DNA from 2 places in the Pseudocitrobacter sp. 73 genome. Region 1 is predicted to be linked to the other one. Evidence: predicted binding sites of a transcription regulator. Region 1 holds the regulator's gene; the other holds the start of a gene.

Region 1 (5,312 bases):
TCAACCCACAGCTGCGGGAAGGTCGGCCAGTTCGCGTATTTCGGCAGTTCAGCGCGAATTTCCGGGTTTTGCAGAATATCTACGTATGCAAAACGTTCGCCACAGGCAGAGAGCGCCTGGACAGCTTGTGCGGAAAAACCGCAGCTTGGCAGTTTCGGGGAACCCTTCATGTACAGCAGGATGGGGTTCTCAGCGATCTGACGTTGGATTGTTTCAACAGTTGTGCTCATTGTCTTACTTCCTTAACTTCGAATACCACATGTAGTCTGACATTGTAGCGTTTCAGACCTCAGACGGAAAATAACATTTTATTCACTCTTTACTCTTTTACCCGCTGAGTGCAGAACATGCTTTCAAAATGTCACTTTAACAGCACACTGACAAAAAATCTGTGCATTTTTTAGCTGATTGTATTTCAATTGCCGTTTTTTTTTGCACTTGCTAACGAAACACTCTTTTAGATACAAAATCGCTATTAACATTATTGGTTTATATGGATTAGAATTGATGAGTTTTGTAAATCATACCCAGGCATGAATTTAATGCCTTCATTCTCAGAGGATTGCTCAGTGGCGCGAATAAAAAAAATGTCGATCACGCTCTGTGCTTTGCTGTTTTCATCATTGACATTCTCGCCGCTCTCGCACGCTTCCGGTCACACGAAAGCCACGGCGGCGCAAAAATCGCATTCCGCCAAGGGAAGCGAACGGAAGAAGAAAAATACCGTCAGCAAAAGCAGCAGCAAGAAGAAGTCCACCGCCTCAACCAGCAAAAAAACCACCACTAAGGCGACGGCAAGTAAAAAAACCGCCTCTACCGCCAGCAAATCATCCCGCACTGCGCGCACAGCCAGCACCACGAAGACGGCTTCTACCCGCCGTAGCAAAAGCAGCGCGATGAAAACCGCAGCGACAAACGTCACCACCAAATGCGTGGTCCGTAAAGGGCATAAGAAAACCTGTACCACCAGCACGGTAGAGAACAAACCGTTAACTATCGCCGAAGCGCATAAGGCGCGCGTGCAGAAAGCACAAAAAACGGCGATGAATAAATTGATGGACCAGATTGGCAAACCCTATCGCTGGGGCGGAACATCTCCGCGCACCGGTTTTGATTGCAGTGGTCTGGTTTATTACGCGTATAAAGATCTGGTGAAATTTCGTATTCCACGTACCGCTAACGAAATGTACCACCTGCGCGATGCCCGTGCGATTGACCGTGGCGAGCTGGAGAGCGGCGATTTAGTGTTCTTCCGCACGCGTGGCCGTGGCACCGCCGATCACGTTGGCGTCTATATCGGCGGCGGGAAGTTTATTCAGTCTCCGCGTACCGGTCGTGACATTCAAATTACCTCGCTCAGTGAAGACTACTGGGACCGCCACTACGTCGGCGCACGCCGCGTGATGACGCCGAAAACCATCCGCTAACCCCTGCCCTGCCACGCTACTGGCAGGGTAACCTTCTCTTTTATCACACCTTTTAATTTGCTACTCTAACCACACTCAGTACAGGGTTACTGAGGATATTAACTATAAAAAGGAGAGTAGCAATGTCGTTCGAATTACCTGCATTACCGTATGCCAAAGACGCTCTGGCACCGCACATTTCTGCCGAGACGCTCGAATATCATTATGGAAAACATCACCAGACTTACGTCACCAACCTGAACAATATGGTTAAAGGGACGGCGTTTGAAGGCAAATCGCTGGAAGAGATCATTCGCACCTCTGAAGGTGGCGTGTTTAACAACGCAGCGCAGGTCTGGAACCACACCTTCTACTGGCACTGCCTGGCACCGAACGCCGGTGGCGAACCGACCGGTGATGTGGCAGACGCCATCAACCGTTCTTTCGGTAGCTTTGCTGAGTTTAAAGCGCAGTTCAGCGATGCAGCCGCGAAGAACTTCGGTTCTGGCTGGACCTGGCTTGTGAAAAAAGCCGACGGCAGCCTGGCGATTGTCTCTACCTCTAACGCGGGTACGCCGTTGACGACCGATACCAAACCGCTGCTGACGGTAGATGTGTGGGAGCATGCTTACTACATTGATTACCGCAATGCGCGCGTGAGCTATCTGGAGCACTTCTGGGCGCTGGTAAACTGGAAGTTTGTTGCTGAGAATCTGGCGGCATAAAGAAATGACGCAGAAGGGTTTTCCCTTCTGCGTTTTTGTTACTGACTGACCACGGCCTCTTCACCCTGTGAACGGCTGCTAAAGAAGACGAGCATTAGCGCAACCCCTGCCACAATCGCCCCCATCACCGGCACAAAGCTATACCCCAGTCCACCTGAAATCACCGCCCCACCGGCTACGGCACCCAATGCATTACCAAGATTAAACGCGCCAATGTTTACCGACGAAGAGAGCCCCGGCGCTTCATGCGCAACACGCATCACGCGCATTTGCAACGGTGGCACTACCGCAAAGGTCGCCGCACCCCACACCACCATACTGAATGCCGCGCCGATTTCTGTACGCGCCAGGAACGGGATCGCCAGCATAATCAGCATCAACAGCAGCAGAAAACCTTTCAACGTGCCGCTGACCGAACGGTCGGCAAATTTACCGCCAAGATAGTTGCCGATTGAGAAGCCCACGCCAATCAGCACCAGCATTAATGTGATAAAGGCAGGTGTCGCATGCGTGATGGTGTGCAAAACCGGAGAAATATAGGTATAGAGCGTGAACATCGCCCCGGCGCCCAGTACAGTCGTGAGTAACGCAGACAGTACCTGTGGACGTACCAGCACCGACAGTTCACGTTTCACGTCCGGTTTCTCGCCCGCCCCGCCCTTCGGCAGCGACAACCACAGGCCGATAATGGCAATGACGCCAAGCCCAGCCGTCGCCAGGAACGACATGCGCCAGCCGATGGTCTCCCCAAGCCACGTAGCCGCCGGAACGCCGCCGATATTGGCGATGGTCAACCCCATAAACATGGTCGCTACCGCGCTGGCTTGCTTATGTTTTGGCACCACGCTTGCGGCAACAACAGATCCCAGACCAAAGAACGCGCCATGGTTGAGGCTGGTTATAATGCGCGACAGCATCAGTGTGGTGTAATCCGGGGCGATGGCAGAAAGGACATTACCCAGGGTAAAAATCGCCATCAGGAAAATTAAGGCGTTGCGGCGTGCGCGATGTGAGAGCAGCAGCGTCATCAGCGGCGCGCCAACCATGACACCTACGGCGTAGGCGCTGATCAACATACCTGCGGCAGGAATCGAGACATCAACCCCTTTGGCAATAACGGGTAATAGCCCCATCGGCGAAAATTCGGTGGTGCCGATCCCGAATGCGCCTACGGCTAACGCCAGTAAGGGATAATTCACTTTCATGCTTTGACTCCGATTTGCCGCTAACGCAGGGCGGCGTGACAACAGAATGCAAAAGCATGACATCAATCACAAAAAAACAGAAGTGAACAAATCAGCAAAATATTTTTGCTGAAATGATAACAATCGCAGAGAGGGAGAGCCGTCTCTCCCTTTAGGATGGGTTAATGCAGGACGGCGGTCAGCGCGGCAGCAACGATCAGCGCCAGCGTAATAACCGTAGTGGTAATTGACATCTTCAGTTCAGTACTCATCAATTTTTCTCCTTATTATCCCCACACCAAAAGTGAGCTATGTCATTTTTGCACACTTATTCGCAAAAATCTTCCCGGATTTCACGCAATAACCGATTTTGCGCTTCCACTTTTGTCAAAGATAAGACAAAATTCGACGCTTATTAAAAAGTGTATCGGCCATTGACCCCCTCCTGTCGTCCTGTGTCGTTTTCCCGGCGAACCGCAATTCATAACATTGCGCCAGGGTGAGTGAAGGCAAACGTTTTCGTATTGAATCGATCAGGGGCAGGCCCGGGTCTGGAGTGAGATGGAATGGCAACTATTAAAGATGTAGCGAAGCGCGCAAACGTTTCCACTACAACTGTATCACATGTGATTAACAAGACGCGTTTTGTCGCCGAAGAGACGCGTGAAGCGGTGTGGGCGGCAATCAAAGAATTGCACTACTCTCCCAGCGCCGTGGCCCGCAGCCTGAAGGTCAATCACACCAAATCCATTGGTTTGTTGGCGACCAGCAGTGAAGCTGCCTACTTTGCAGAAATTATTGAAGCTGTTGAGAAAAACTGCTTCCAGAAAGGCTATACCCTGATCCTCGGCAACGCGTGGAACAATCTTGAGAAACAGCGCGCATACCTCTCCATGATGGCGCAGAAACGCGTCGATGGTCTGCTGGTAATGTGTTCCGAATATCCGGAACCACTGCTGCAGATGCTGGAAGAGTACCGTCATATTCCGATGGTGGTTATGGACTGGGGTGAAGCGAAAGCCGACTTTACCGATTCGGTTATCGATAACGCCTTCGAAGGCGGCTATATGGCCGGCCGTTATCTGGTGGAGCGTGGGCATCGCGAAATTGGCGTTATCCCAGGCCCACTTGAGCGCAATACGGGTGCGGGTCGTCTGGCTGGCTTTATGAAAGCCATGGAAGAGATGATGATTAAGGTGCCGGAAAACTGGATTGTTCAGGGTGATTTTGAACCGGAATCCGGTTATCGTGCAATGCAGCAAATTCTGTCCCAGAATCCGCGCCCTACCGCTATCTTCTGCGGTGGCGATGTCATGGCAATGGGCGCATTATGCGCCGCAGACGAAATGGGGCTGCGCGTGCCGCAGGATATCTCGCTGATTGGTTACGACAACGTGCGCAACTCGCGTTTCTTTACGCCAGCACTGACCACCATCCACCAGCCGAAGGATTCCCTCGGGGAAACCGCCTTCAACATGCTGATGGACCGAATTGTCAGTAAACGCGAAGAGTCGCAGTCCATCGAGGTGCACCCACGCCTGATTGAACGCCGCTCCGTGGCCGACGGCCCGTTCCGCGACTATCGTCGTTAAGCCTCTTTGCGAACGCTCGCTGCGGGCGTTCGCAACCATTCACTGTTCAACGTTTCACTGTCCCCCAAATAGGCTAATAACCAGCTTAGCGCCGGTGAACTGTCGTTTTGCTGCCAGGTCAGACAACAGGCCGCATCGGGAAACGGGTTTTCCAGTTCCAGAGCAACCCATTCGCCTTTATCTACCTTCGGTCGCGCAAAATGCTCTGGCACCATGCCAACGCATAACCCTGCGGATAAGCAGGTTTCTGACGATTCCCAGTCAGGCACCACGACCCTTTTCTGATTATCCAGCAACCATGTGGTACGTTTAGGTAACGAACGTGACGTATCTTCACGCACCAGCGACGGCCAGTTGCGCAACACATCATCACTGAGTGGCCCTGTCATTTGCGCCAGTGGATGG
Region 2 (5,312 bases), on a different contig from region 1:
ATGTACGGCGCAGCGATATCTTCGCTGATGTCATAAGTGAGTTTAACGTTCAGACCCGGATCGTTATCGTTGGCTTTCGCGTTATGCTCCTGATCGGCGCTTTCCGGGTTATCACGCAGACGCTGCATCTGCCAGGTCGTTTCCGCCCACCACATACGAAGCGTGGTGCGGCTTTCGCTAAAGACCGGCTGGCCGTTGGCGGTCAGCGTAAAGCGGTCGCCCGTTACGGCGTTACCCAGATAATGTACGCAATCGCCCAGGCAGTGTTTAGCCAGTAGCGCTTCAACCGCCTCACGGTCAGCCGCGCGAACCTGAATCACCGCCCCCAGCTCTTCGTTGAACAGTGCAGCCAGACGGTCGTCGCCAAGCGAAGCAATATCCGCCTCAACACCGCAGTGACCGGCAAAGGCCATTTCCGCCAACGTCACCAGCAGGCCGCCGTCGGAACGGTCGTGATAAGCCAGCAGTTTACGCTCTGCAACCAGCGCCTGAATGGCGTCGTAGAAGCCTTTCAGCTGCGCGACATCACGTACATCGGCCGGTTTGTCGCCCAGTTGACGGTAAACCTGCGCCAGCGCGGTAGCGCCCAGCGCGTTATGGCCTTTCCCAAGGTCAATCAGCAGCAGCGCGTTATCTTCCGTAGAAAGCTGTGGCGTAATGGTATGACGCACATCTTCCACGCGAGCAAACGCGGAAATCACCAGCGACAACGGCGAGGTCATTTCACGCTGTTCGTTACCTTCCTGCCAGCGGGTTTTCATCGACATGGAGTCTTTACCCACCGGAATCGTCAGGCCCAGCGCCGGGCAAAGTTCTTCACCCACCGCTTTCACTGCTTCATACAGACCGGCGTCTTCGCCAGGGTGACCGGCGGCAGACATCCAGTTAGCCGACAGTTTAATGTGTTTGATATTGCCAATTTGCGTGGCCGCAATGTTGGTCAGCGCCTCACCGACTGCCAAACGGGCAGACGCGGCGAAGTCGAGGAGCGCAACCGGAGAACGTTCACCGATCGCCATCGCTTCACCGTAGTAGCTGTCGAGGCTGGCGGTGGTGACCGCGCAGTTAGCCACCGGGATCTGCCACGGGCCAACCATCTGATCACGTGCCACCATGCCGGTGACGGTACGGTCGCCGATGGTGACGAGGAAGGTTTTTTCCGCCACGGACGGCAGGTGCAGAACGCGGTTAACCGCATCGGCAAGGGTAATGCCTTCGCGAACCAGCGCGTCGCCCTTCGCTTTCAGGGTGGTGACATCGCGGGTCATCTTCGGCGTTTTGCCCAGCAGCACGTCCAGTGGCAGGTCGATAGGCTGATTGTCGAAGTGCTTGTCATTCAGACTGAGGTGCAGTTCTTCAGTCGCTTCGCCAATCACCGCATACGGTGCGCGTTCACGCTTACAGAGTTCATCAAACAACGGCATCTGCTCAGGCGAAACCGCCAGCACGTAACGTTCCTGCGATTCGTTACACCAGATTTCCAGCGGGCTCATACCCGGCTCGTCGCTCAGGATGTCGCGAAGTTCGAATTTACCGCCGCGCCCACCGTCGCTGACCAGTTCCGGCATGGCGTTAGAAAGACCGCCTGCGCCGACGTCGTGGATAAACAGAATCGGGTTCGCGTCACCAAGCTGCCAGCAGCGGTCGATCACTTCCTGGCAACGACGTTCCATTTCCGGGTTATCGCGCTGAACGGACGCGAAATCGAGATCCGCGTCAGACTGGCCGGAGGCCATGGAAGAGGCTGCACCGCCGCCAAGGCCGATATTCATCGCCGGGCCGCCGAGGACGACCAGTTTCGCACCCACGGTGATCTCGCCTTTCTGCACGTGATCGGCGCGGATATTGCCGATCCCGCCTGCCAGCATGATCGGTTTGTGATAGCCGCGCAGCTCCTCGCCGTTGTGGCTGTTCACTTTCTCTTCATAGGTACGGAAATAGCCGTTCAGCGCCGGGCGACCAAATTCGTTGTTAAATGCCGCGCCGCCCAGTGGGCCATCGGTCATAATATCCAGCGCGGTAACAATGCGTTCAGGCTTGCCGAAATCTTCTTCCCACGGCTGCTCAAAGCCCGGTATACGCAGGTTAGAAACGGAGAAACCGACCAGACCGGCCTTCGGTTTTGCACCACGCCCGGTGGCACCTTCATCACGAATTTCACCACCAGAACCGGTTGCCGCGCCCGGCCACGGAGAAATCGCCGTCGGGTGGTTGTGAGTTTCGACCTTCATCAGGATGTGCGCAGGCTCCTGGTGGAAATCGTAGCGACCCGTTTCGTGGTCGGCAAAGTAGCGGCCGACTTCAGACCCTTCCATCACCGCGGCGTTATCTTTATAGGCAGACAGCACGTGATCCGGCGTGGTCTCAAAGGTGTTTTTGATCATCTTGAACAGCGATTTCGGCTGCTGTTTGCCGTCGATAATCCAGTCGGCGTTAAAAATTTTGTGTCGGCAGTGCTCAGAGTTAGCCTGCGCAAACATATAGAGTTCGATATCGTTCGGGTTACGCCCAAGCTTAGTAAAGGCGTCCTGCAGATAGTCGATTTCATCATCTGCCAGCGCCAGCCCCAGACGCAGGTTGGCGTCGATGAGCGCCTGACGCCCTTCCCCCAACAGATCGACGCTGGATACGGGTGCGGGTTGATGATGAGCAAACAGTTTTTCCGCATCCTGCAGCGAGTCGAAGACGCTTTCCATCATGCGATCGTGCAGCATCGCCGCCACGTCACGCCACTGCTCCGCCGTAAGCGTAGAGGCTTCCACATACCAGGCCACACCGCGTTCCAGGCGCAGAACCTGAGTCAGGCCGCAGTTGTGGGCGATGTCGGTTGCTTTTGAAGACCAGGGGGAGATGGTGCCAGGGCGGGGAGTCACGAGCAGTAATTTACCGGATGGCGTATGGCTGCTGAGGCTCGGGCCATACTTTAACAGACGTTCAAGTCTGGCGTGCTCTTCGTCGTGAAGCGGAGCATCCAGATCGGCAAAATGGACATACTCAGCGTAAATATTGCTTACCGGGAGGTTGGCTGCCTGAAAACGCGTCAGCAGTTTGTTAATACGAAATGCAGACAGTGCAGGCGAACCACGCAGAATTTCCATCATAAGTCTCTCGTCTTCTAAGCTTTCAGTGTGCGCAAGGGGGGAAAACGGGCGCTATTATAGTTAATCCTGCGCCCTGACGAAACCGTTTGCGTAGAAATAAAATCACTTCCTGCTTTTACCAATAGATGTGACGTATCTCTCGAATTAGTTGCCAACTGGCGTAATCTTAAGCAAAATGCCGCTCATTCTGTTCCAGACCATAGTCTTCTTATGGTCACTGCACACAGTGATTTTGTTAGCGCAGAGAATTAACTATTTGAAAAAATTAAAGATTAATTATCTGCTGATCGGCATCGTTGCACTGCTGTTAGCAGCAGCCCTTTGGCCCTCCATTACATGGATCAACCAACCGGCCAATCGCATTGCCGCCATTCAGGCGCGGGGGGAACTTCGCGTCAGTACCATTGTGTCACCTTTAACCTACTCTCGCGTTGACGATAAAGAGTACGGACTCGACTACGCCCTTGCTGAACAGTTTGCCGATTACCTCGGTGTTAAGCTGAAAGTGACCGTGCGACAGAATATCAGCGAACTGTTTGACGATCTCGACAATGGCAAAGCAGACCTGCTGGCTGCAGGCCTGGTTTATAACAGCGAACGCGTCAAAAACTACCACGCTGGCCCGGCCTACTATTCCGTTTCTCAGCAGGTGGTGTATCGCGTCGGCAGCTATCGCCCGCGCTCGTTGGGAGAACTGAACGCCGATAATCTTTCCATTGCGCCAGGACATGCGGTGATCAACGACCTTCAGGCACTGAAAGAAACGAAGTATCCCGATATCAGCTGGCAAGTGGATGAAAAGCGCAGCAGCGAAGCCTTAATGGAAGATGTACTGGCGGGCCGCCTGAATTACACCATCGCAGATTCGGTGGCGATCAGTCTGTTCCAGCGCGTTCACCCGGAACTGGCCGTGGCGCTCGATATCACCGACGAGCAGCCGGTGACCTGGTTTAGCGTTAACGACGAAGACGACACGCTTTCCGCCGCGATGCTCGACTATTTCAACAGTATAAATGAAGACGGCACCCTCGCCCGCCTGGAAGAGAAATATCTGGGGCATGGCGGCGATTTCGATTATGTCGATACGCGGTCGTTCCTGCGCGCCGTCGATAACGTATTGCCTGACCTTCAGCCGCTGTTTGAAAAATACGCCAAAGAGATAGACTGGCGACTGCTGGCGGCTATCTCGTATCAGGAGTCGCACTGGGATGCGCTGGCAACCTCCCCCACCGGCGTGCGCGGCCTGATGATGCTCACCAAAAATACCGCCCAAAGCCTGGGTCTGACGGATCGTACCGATGCGGAACAAAGCATTGGCGGCGGCATGCGATATCTGCTGGATATGATGGAGAAAGTACCGGATACGGTGCCGCAGGATGAGAAAATCTGGTTTGCCCTCGCCGCTTATAATATGGGGTACGCGCATATGCTTGATGCCCGCGCGTTAACGGTCAAGCAGAAAGGCAACCCGGACAGCTGGACGGATGTAAAACAGCGCCTGCCGCTGCTCAGCCAAAAACCTTATTACAGCAAGCTTACTTACGGGTATGCGCGCGGGCATGAGGCCTATGCCTATGTCGAAAATATCCGTAAGTATCAAATTAGCCTGGTGGGGTATCTGGCGGAGAAAGAGAAGAAAGTGGCTCAGGAGATAGCGATTGCCGCCGATTACCCGGCGGTAACGATGGATGAACTGAACCGCAACAATGCTGACTTCTTACCATTCATTTCCCTGTCGCCACGCGATTATCTGCACAGCGTGCAGGGCTCGACGTCAAGCGAACTGGTCGATGCCGCACAGCCCCGTCATTGATTTTCAGCTTTCTGCGCTTTGCGCAGTGCCTTGATTTGTTCCCGGCGTTCGCGGAAAAAATCACTTAGCATTCCAGCGCATTGATCGCGCAATACGCCTGCCATAACCTCGACACGGTGATTCATTCCCGGATGATGCAGGACATCCATTAACGACCCGGCAGCGCCAGTTTTGGCATCGCGCGCGCCAAACACGACGTGTCCAATGCGGCTATGCACCATTGCGCCTGCACACATCACACACGGTTCCAGCGTAACGTACAGCGTGGCGTTAATCAGGCGGTAGTTTTGCAACACCATGCCGCCCTGACGCAGCGCCATAATTTCGGCGTGAGCCGTCGGATCGTGACGACCAATCGGGCGATTCCAGCCTTCGCCAATCACCTGATTATCGAGCAC

What was found. Region 1 encodes PurR, which represses purine synthesis genes. Its sites were predicted from a motif close to CANGCAAACGTTTGCNTG; they were not measured.
Region 2: a site for PurR is predicted at 3,177-3,194, ahead of purL (phosphoribosylformylglycinamidine synthase). Genes of this name have one in related genera too.

The regions. Positions count from the first base shown of each region.
Region 1 is NZ_VTZO01000008.1:170,705-176,016, forward strand. It holds gene F0Q32_RS08050 (Grx4 family monothiol glutaredoxin) at 1-230, opposite strand, end outside; gene F0Q32_RS08055 (C40 family peptidase) at 570-1,427, shown strand; gene sodB (superoxide dismutase [Fe]) at 1,550-2,131, shown strand; gene F0Q32_RS08065 (MFS transporter) at 2,170-3,336, opposite strand; gene F0Q32_RS08070 (YnhF family membrane protein) at 3,498-3,587, opposite strand; gene purR (HTH-type transcriptional repressor PurR) at 3,882-4,907, shown strand; gene punR (DNA-binding transcriptional activator PunR) at 4,904-5,312, opposite strand, start outside.
Region 2 is NZ_VTZO01000027.1:67,191-72,502, forward strand. It holds gene purL (phosphoribosylformylglycinamidine synthase) at 1-3,101, opposite strand, end outside; gene mltF (membrane-bound lytic murein transglycosylase MltF) at 3,358-4,914, shown strand; gene tadA (tRNA adenosine(34) deaminase TadA) at 4,908-5,312, opposite strand, start outside.